DNA from 2 places in the Micrococcus antarcticus genome. Region 2 is predicted to be linked to the other one. Evidence: riboswitches for the same ligand, from Rfam matches in the RefSeq annotation. Region 2 holds a riboswitch; the other holds the start of a gene.
The links. Region 2 has a riboswitch for thiamine pyrophosphate ahead of LG274_RS06330 (thiamine ABC transporter substrate binding subunit). Riboswitches for the same ligand answer to the same signal wherever they lie in the genome.
Positions count from the first base shown of each region.

Region 1: it holds a riboswitch for thiamine pyrophosphate, as region 2 does, so the genes downstream of both, LG274_RS00300 (FAD-dependent oxidoreductase) here and LG274_RS06330 (thiamine ABC transporter substrate binding subunit) in region 2, are expected to answer to the same signal.

Region 1 covers NZ_CP085253.1:56,604-60,809, forward strand. The annotation lists gene thiD (bifunctional hydroxymethylpyrimidine kinase/phosphomethylpyrimidine kinase) at 71-934, shown strand; gene LG274_RS00295 (thiamine phosphate synthase) at 1,122-1,835, opposite strand; TPP riboswitch at 1,882-1,986, shown strand; gene LG274_RS00300 (FAD-dependent oxidoreductase) at 1,991-3,301, shown strand; gene thiS (sulfur carrier protein ThiS) at 3,298-3,543, shown strand; gene LG274_RS00310 (thiazole synthase) at 3,536-4,206, shown strand, end outside.
Region 2 covers NZ_CP085253.1:1,361,577-1,365,782, forward strand. The annotation lists gene LG274_RS06320 (agmatine deiminase family protein) at 1-88, shown strand, start outside; gene LG274_RS06325 (AI-2E family transporter) at 1-1,379, opposite strand, end outside; TPP riboswitch at 1,425-1,530, shown strand; gene LG274_RS06330 (thiamine ABC transporter substrate binding subunit) at 1,591-2,718, shown strand; gene LG274_RS06335 (ABC transporter permease) at 2,715-4,206, shown strand, end outside.

The DNA of each region.
Region 1 (4,206 bases), 1.3 Mb from region 2:
ACGCTAGACCATCCGGGCCGCGTGTGTCGAACCGCCCGGCGGGGGCGCCGGACGTGGCACCCTGGGCCGCATGAGCGCCCCCGACTGCCGGTCCGTGCCCCGCGTCCTGTCCATCGCCGGCTCCGACTCCGGCGGCGGCGCCGGCATCCAGGCCGACCTCAAGACCATCGCGGCGTGGGGCGGCTACGGGCTCACCGCGATCACGGCCGTCACGGCGCAGAACACGCAGGGCGTGCAGGCGGTGCATCCGCTGCCCGTCGACGTCGTCCGCGCCCAGCTGGACTCGGTCGCCGCGGACATCGGGCTCGACGCCGTGAAGATCGGCATGCTCGGCTCGCCCGAGCTCCGGGATGCCGTCCGCGACTGGCTCGAGCGGGTCCGGCCCCCGCGCGTCGTGCTGGATCCCGTGATGGTGGCGAGCTCGGGGGACGCGCTCTCCGACGCCGCCGTGCCCGCCGGGTGGGCGCCGCTGCTCGCAGCGGTGGACGTCGTCACGCCCAACCTGCCCGAACTCGCGGCGTTGACCGGCGCGGACGTCCCCGCGCGGTGGGCGGACGCCCTGGAGCTGGCCCGCGGCCTCGCCGCGGAGCACGGCGTGACGGTCGTCCTGAAGGGCGGCCACCTCCGGCATGCCGCGGACCTCGCGGAAGGGGTCCCGGACGCCGTGATCGGCCCCGAAGGCCGGGTCACCGAGGTGCGCGGCGCGCGCGTCTCCTCCCGGTCGACGCATGGAACGGGCTGCACGCTCTCCTCGGCGCTCGCGGTGCTCGCCGCGGGCGGGACGGCCTGGGAGGACGCCCTGCGCACGGCCAAGCCGTGGCTCGCGGAGGCCATCGCGGCGGGGGAGCGGCTCGACGTCGGCCGGCGCACCGACCGCTGGCACGGCCCGCTCGACCACAGCCATCGGGACCGGGGGGCGGGCGATCGGGACTGATCGTTCTGGAATGGCTGCCCTCGAACCATGGGCAGACCCAGGGAGTTCGACGAGGCCGCTCCTGGAGGTACCCCTCGACGAGACGCAGGAGCACGACCGCGTCATGGTCACGGTCGATGACCCCGTGGCGAGGGCGGGGGTCGTCCACGCGGCGCTGCCGCGCCGCTCCCACCCGGGCGCGGCAGCGTCAGCCCGTGACCGCCGCACGCAGACTCCGCGCCGCCGCCTCCGGATCGTCGGCGCCGGTCACGGCCCGCACCACCACGATCCGCTCGGCGCCCGTGCCCAGCACCGCGGGCACACGGTCCTCGTCGATCCCGCCGATCGCGAAGAACACACGTCCCGCCGCCTCGCCGCCGGGGGCGGTGATCTCCGCCGCGAACCGCGGCAGAGCGAGCCCCACGGCGGCCCGGCCGGGCTTGGTCGGCGTCTCCCACACCGGCCCGGTGCAGAAGTAGTCCAGCTCCGGATCGGCCGCGGCCCCGCGCACCTGCTCCTCGGTGCGGCAGGACCGCCCGAGCAGCACCTCGGGGCCGAGCACGCGCCTCGCCTGCGTGCTCGTCAGGTCGTCCTGGCCCGCGTGGAACACGTCCGCGCCGGCCAGGAGTGCGACGTCGGCCCGGTCGTTCGCGGCGGACAGCGCCCCGTGCTCGCGCGCCAGCTCCACCACGATCGCCAGGGCCTCGAGCTCGACGCCCACCTCGACCCGCTTGTCCCGCACCTGCAGGGCGTCCACGCCGCCGCGAAAGCACGCGGCCGCGAAGGCGGCGAACGCGCCGGCGTCAAGGGCGCCGTCGTCGCGGACGTGGCGGGAGAGGTCCGTGCAGACGTACAGGCGGGCGCCCGCGAGGCGGCGGGCGCGCTCGGCGCGTGTGGCGAGGGCGGCGGGGCGGTGCGGCATGCGCCCACCCTGCCACGTCCGCCCACCGGGCGTATGCTGGGCGGCATCCATGGGAGCCCGCGCCACAGCGGGCTGAGAGGGACGCAGTCCGCGCACGCGCGGGGCGCGCCGACCATCAGACTCGATGCGGATCATGCCGCCGTGAGGAGGAGCCCATGCGCTGCGTGGTGGTGGGGGCCGGGATCGTCGGCCTCGCGACGGCCGTGCGCCTGCGGGACGCCGGCCACGAGGTGACCGTGATCGCCCCAGACCTGGACGCGCCCGCCGTCGGCGACGCCGCCACCCACGCCGCGGCCGGCATGCTCGCCCCGCTCGGGGAGACCCAGTACTCGCAGTCCGGGCTCGGCGCGCTCCTCGCCCGGTCCTGGGCGCTCACCGGCGACCTCGTCGCCCGGATCGAGGCCGGTGGCGCCTCCGCGGGTCACCGCGTGGAGGGTGCGTGGCTCGTGGGCGCCGAGCCCGCCGACGCGCGGCGCTGGCGCGAGACGCTCGCGGCCGTCGACGCCGCGGGCGCGGATCAGGCCCCCGCCGCGGAGCCCGGCACCGCCCTGCGGCTGCCGCGTCCCGTCGCCCCAGTGACGGTCGCGGCGCTGCGCCGCGCCGAGCCGGCCCTCTCACCCGCCCTCGCCGGCGCCCTCGACGCCCCCGACGACGATCAGCTCGACCCCCGCCGGGCCCGTGCCGCGGCCCTGACGCGCCTCGCCGCCGACGACGGCGTGCACCTGGTCCCCGCCCGTGCCGTGACGGTGCACCAGGTGGGCGAGGAGGTGGAGGTGACCACCGCCGGGTGTGCCGGGACCGCGCAGCCGATCACCGCCGACGTCGCCGTGCTGGCCGCGGGGCTCGGCCACGCCGCGCTCGGGGGCGACCCCGCCGCCCTGCCCCTGCCGCTGCGCCCCGTGCACGGGGACATCCTGCGCCTGCGGGTGCCGGCGTCCCTGCTGGCCCCGGGAGAGGAGCACCTGCTCAGCCGGACCGTGCGCGCTCTGGTGGGCGGACGGCCCGTGTACCTCGTCCCGCGCGCGGGCGGCGGGCTCGTGCTCGGCGCGACGAGCCGCGAGGACCGCGAGGCCGGCACCCCCGCCGGCGCCGTGCTCGACCTCCTCGAGGACGCCGCCCGCATCCTGCCCGCCATCCGGGACTGCCTGCTCGAGGAGGTCACCACGCGCGCCCGCCCCGGCAGCCCCGACGACGCCCCGTTCCTCGGCCCGCTGCCGGATGCGCCCCGAGTGATCGTCTGCACCGGCCACCACCGGCACGGGGTGCTGCTCGCGGCGTGGTCGGCGCACGCCGCGCTGGAGCTGGTTCGCCGGGCGGCGGGGGAGCCGGGCAGGCCGGGCGGGGCCGGCCCCGCCTGGACCGCCGCCGACGAGGGGCTGCTCGACCTCGTCCGCCCCGACCGCTTCGCCGTCTCGGCGCCGTCCGCCGAGTCGTCCCCCGCCCCCACGCAGGAGGTCCCCGCATGAACCCGCACACCCTGACGGTCAACGGCGAGGCGAGAGCGTTCGACGCGCCGCTCTCCCTCCGCGCGGTGGTCGCGCAGCTGACCGGCCGCGAGATCCGCCCCGACGGCACGGCCGCCGACGGCGGACGGCTCGGCGTCGCGGTCGCGGTGGACGAGGCCGTCGTGCCGCGCTCCCGCTGGGACGCCACCGTGCCCGAGGCCGGTGCGCGTCTCGAGATCGTGACGGCGGTGCAGGGTGGCTGAGCGCGGGGGAGCACCGGACGTCGTCCCGCCCCTCACCGTCGGCGGTCGCGAGATCGGCTCGCGCCTCATCATGGGCACGGGCGGCATCACGGACCTCGCCGCGCTCGAGGCCGCCCTGGTCGCCTCGGGCACCACGCTCACGACCGTCGCCATGCGCCGCCACGCCGTGGGCGGGGGCTCGGGCGTGATCCCGCTGCTGGACCGTCTCGGCATCGAGGTGCTCCCCAACACGGCGGGCTGCCACACGGCGCGCGATGCCGTCCTCACCGCGCAGCTGGCCCGCGAGGCGCTCGAGACGGACATGGTCAAGGTGGAGGTGATCGCCGACGAGCGCACCTTGCTGCCCGACGTCGTCGAGACCCTCGAGGCCACCGAGCGGCTCGTCGCCGACGGCTTCACCGTGCTGGCCTACACCTCGGACGACCCCGTGGCCGCGCGGCGCCTCGAGCAGGCGGGCGCGGCCGCCGTCATGCCGCTCGGCTCGCCGATCGGCAGCGGCCTGGGCATCCTCAACCGCCACTCCCTCGAGCTGATCTGCGAGCGCGCGTCCGTGCCGATCATCCTCGACGCCGGCGTGGGCACCGCCTCGGACGCGGTCCTCGCGGTGGAGGCCGGGTGCGACGCCGTCCTGGCCGCGTCCGCCATCACGCGCGCCGCGCATCC
Region 2 (4,206 bases):
GCAGCCCCGTTTGCAAGACCGGCCACGGGATCCGGGGCCGGACTCAGCGGCGGCCCCGCATCCTCCGGCCGCTCCCCCACGCCGCTGACCCCGGCGGGGGGCTGCCCCCGCTTGGCGCGCCGGGCCTCCGCGGGGCTCAGGCCCACGCTCACCCCGCGCGCCTCCTCGCGCGTGTGGCTGCCCTCCTCCGCGGAGGAGCCGCCGCGCAGCCGGGCCAGAAGGGTGGACTGCCTCCGCTCCATGCCCTTCAGGTCCGAGGCGATCAGCGAGTTGATCCACCGTGCGTTCGGATCGGCGTCGATCAGGATGGCCTTGGCCAGCAGGGTGCACGGGAGGGCGAGGATCGCACCGAGCGGGCCGAGGACCCACGCCCAGAACAGCAGGGAGAGGAAGCTGACGGTGGGGATCACGCCGATCGCGTCCCCGGCCACCTTGGGCTGGATGATGGACTGCAGCACGAAGTTGAGCACCGAGTAGCTGATGACGACGCCGAGGAAGGCGGGCCAGCCGCCCTCCGCGAGGCCCAGGATGGCCGGCGGGATCAGGCCGATGATGAAGCCGATGTTGGGCACGTAGTTGGTGAGGAAGCTCAGCACGCCCCACACGAGGGCCATCGGCACGCCGATCACCAGGAGCGCCACGACGTCCAGGACGGCCACGATCAGCCCGAACACGGTGGTCACCACCCAGTACCGGCGCACGCCGCCCGCGAAGTCCATGAGCGCCTGGCCGAACTCCCGGCGGGCCGAGCTCAGCAGCTGGACGCGGCGCTCCACGGCCATGGAGTCCATGGCCAGGAAGAACATCCCCATGACCACGGTGATCAGCAGGCCCACCACCGCGTAGACGTTGGACGCGATGGCGGTCAGCGCGGTGACGGCGGCGCCCGTGACCTGCTTGATGTCCACGGCCTGCAGCTGCGCGTTCACCATGTCCGGGGTGAGCCCCTGGGAGGACAGCCACGCCGAGACGTCCTGCATGATCGCCTGGAACCGCCCCGCGTACTCGGGCAGGGAGCTCACCAGCTCGAGCCCGGACCAGAAGATCAGCCCCACGAACACGGCCAGCACGGTGACCACGAGGAGCACCGTGGCCGTGGCCCCGAGGACGGGGTGCACGCCGCGCTCGATCAGCCAGCGCTGCAGGGGGTAGGCCACGATCACGAGGTTCAGCCCGAGGAAGACGGGCGCGATGATGGAGGCGATGCCCTGCAGGAACTGCACGAGCACCACGAGGCCCGCGAGCGTCAGCACGATCACGAGCATGCGCGGCCACATCCGGTGCGGCCGGCGGATGTCCCAGTCGGAGGCCGGCGTCGCCGGGGCGACCTGGGGGGCGGGGGCGGGTCCGGCCGGCGCGGCCTCGTCGGGGGTGCTCACGCGTGCAGTCTAAGGTCGGCGCGGACGCGATAGGCTGGCTCCAGTCCACATCGACAGGGGAGCGCCGCAGCGGCGCTGAGAGTGCGGTCCGCCGCAGACCCTCGAACCTGCTCCGGCTCGCACCGGCGAAGGAAGTCGAGACCCTTTCCCGGGGCGTCCGCATGCCGCGGGCCCGCCCCCGGCCCCTCCCGCCGCGCAGGAGGAGACCCGCATGACCCGCACCGCCACCGAACACGCCCGCCGCCCGCGCACCGCCGCGCTGGCGGCCCTCTCCGTCGCCGCCCTCGCCCTCACGGGCTGCTCGCTCTCCGGCCAGGGGGGCTCCGGCTCCTCCTCCGCGGCGGGCTCCGCGGACGCCGCGGCCGCGGCCACCACGTCCGGCTCCGACTCCGCGGGCGGTGGCAAGACCGTCACGATCATGACCCATGACTCCTTCGCGCTGCCCGAGGAGCTCATCGCCCGGTTCGAGCAGGAGTCGGGCCACCAGCTCTCCACCACCGCCCCGGGCGACGCCGGCTCCGTGGTCAACCAGCTGCTGCTCGCCAAGGACCACCCCACGGTGGACGGCGTGTACGGCATCGAGGACCACTCCACGCACCGGCTCATCGACGAGGGCGTGGTGGCCGAGTACACCCCCGCGAACCTGCCCGAGTCCGCGAAGGACCGCGTGGTCGAGGGCCGGATGATCCCCGTGGACCAGGGCCAGGTGTGCCTCAACGTGGACACCCCGTGGTTCGAGGCGGAGGGGGTGGAGGTCCCCGACTCCCTCGAGGACGTCACCGACCCCCAGTACGCGACGCTGACGGTGCTCACCAGCCCCGTGACCTCCTCCCCCGGCCTCGCCCTCCTGGCCGCCACCAAGGAGGAGTTCGGCGACGACTGGAGGGGCTGGTGGGAGAAGGCCCTCGACGGCGGCGCCAAGGTGGACGCCTCGTGGTCGGACGCGTACTACACCGACTTCTCCGGCGGCGAGGGCAAGGGCGAGTACCCGATCGTGCTCTCCTACTCCTCCTCCCCCGCGTTCGCCCCGGCCACGGACGTCCTGGAGGCCTCCTGCACCCCGCAGACGGAGTACGCCGGCGTCGTCGAGGGCGCGAAGAACCCCGAGGGCGCGCAGGCGTTCATCGACTTCCTCCTCTCCGAGGACGTGCAGAAGGCGCTGCCGGAGTCCATGTACATGTACCCGATCGACGAGTCCGTGGAGCTGCCCGCCGAGTGGGCCGAGAACGCCCCCCTCGCCGAGGACCCCATCTCCCCGGATCCGAAGGCCGTGGACGCCGAGCGCGAGGAGCTGCTCAAGGAGTGGACCGCGCTGCACGAGGAGCACGCCGGGAAGTGACCTCTCAGGTCCCCGGCCCGCCCGCGCTCGCCGAGCCCGTCCTCGCGCCCCCGGGTCGCCCCGCGGGCGGACGGCCACGGCGCCGCACGCGGGCCGGCGGGGACGGGATCGGCGCGTGGTGGCTGCTCGCCGCCGTCGTGCCGCTCGCGTTCCTGGCGGTGTTCTTCGCGTGGCCCGTGGCGGCCATGCTGTGGCGCGGCGTGTCCGCGGACGGCGCACTGGACCTCACCGCGTTCGGCGAGGTCCTCGCCCGCGAGCGCACATGGCGGATCCTCGGGCAGACCCTGGGGATGGCGGCGGCCGGCACGGTGGCCGCCCTCCTGCTCGGGCTGCCGGCCGCACTCGTGCTGCACCGCCGGGCGTTCCCGGGCCGCGCGCTGCTGCGCGCGGTGGTGACGGTCCCGTTCGTGCTGCCCACCGTCGTCGTGGGCGTGGCGTTCCGCGCCGTGCTGGCCCCCGGCGGGCCGCTGGGGTGGACGGGCCTGGACCAGTCCACCGCCGCCGTCGTGCTGGCCCTCGTGTTCTTCAACGTCTCCGTGGTGGTCCGCCAGGTGGGCGCGCTGTGGGCGTCGCTGGACCCGCGGCAGGAGGAGGCCGCGCGCACCCTCGGGGCCTCGCCCTGGCGCGCGTTCCGCACCGTGACCCTCCCGCAGCTGGCGCCCGCCGTGGCCAGCTCGGCCGCACTCGTGTTCCTCTTCTGCTCCTCGGCGTTCGGGATCGTCCAGACCCTGGGCCGGCCGGGCTACGGCACCCTCGAGTCCGAGATCTGGGTGCAGACCTCGGTGTACCTGGACCTGCGGGTGGCCGCGGTGTTCTCCACGCTGCAGTTCCTGGTGGTCATGGCCGCCGTCGGGATCTCCGGGGCCACCGCGGCGCGGAGCGTGCGCGCCCTGCGCCTGCGGGACGCCCCGCTGCGCCGCCTCACCCGCGCGGACGCGCTGCCCGTGGCCGCCACGCTGGCCACCGCGGCGCTCGTGCTGCTGCCGCTGGGCACCCTCGTGCTCCGCTCCTTCCACTCGAGCCAGGGGTGGGGGCTGCGCAACTACACCCTGCTGGCCACGAGCTCGGGGGCCGGCTTCGCCGGCGGCACCACGCCCCTGGAGGCGCTGGACCACTCGTGGCGCACCGCCGTGGACGCCACGCTCCTCACCCTGCTCGCCGGCGTGCCGCTCGCGCTCCTGCTCACGCGGCCCGTGCGCTCGGCGCTCGCCCGGCGGGCCCAGCGCTGGCTCGACGGCGCCGTCCTGCTGCCCCTCGGCGTCTCCGCCGTGACGGTGGGCTTCGGGTTCGTCGTCTCCCTGCGGGCGCAGGCCCCGGACCTGGCCGCCTCGGGACTGCTCGTGCCGCTCGCGCAGGCGGTGGTGGCGCTGCCCCTCGTGGTGCGCTCGCTCGTGCCCGTGCTGGCCTCCGTCGACCCGCGGCTGCGGGAGGCCGCCCGCACACTCGGGGCGGGGCCGCTGCGCGTGCTGGCCACGGTGGACGGGCCGT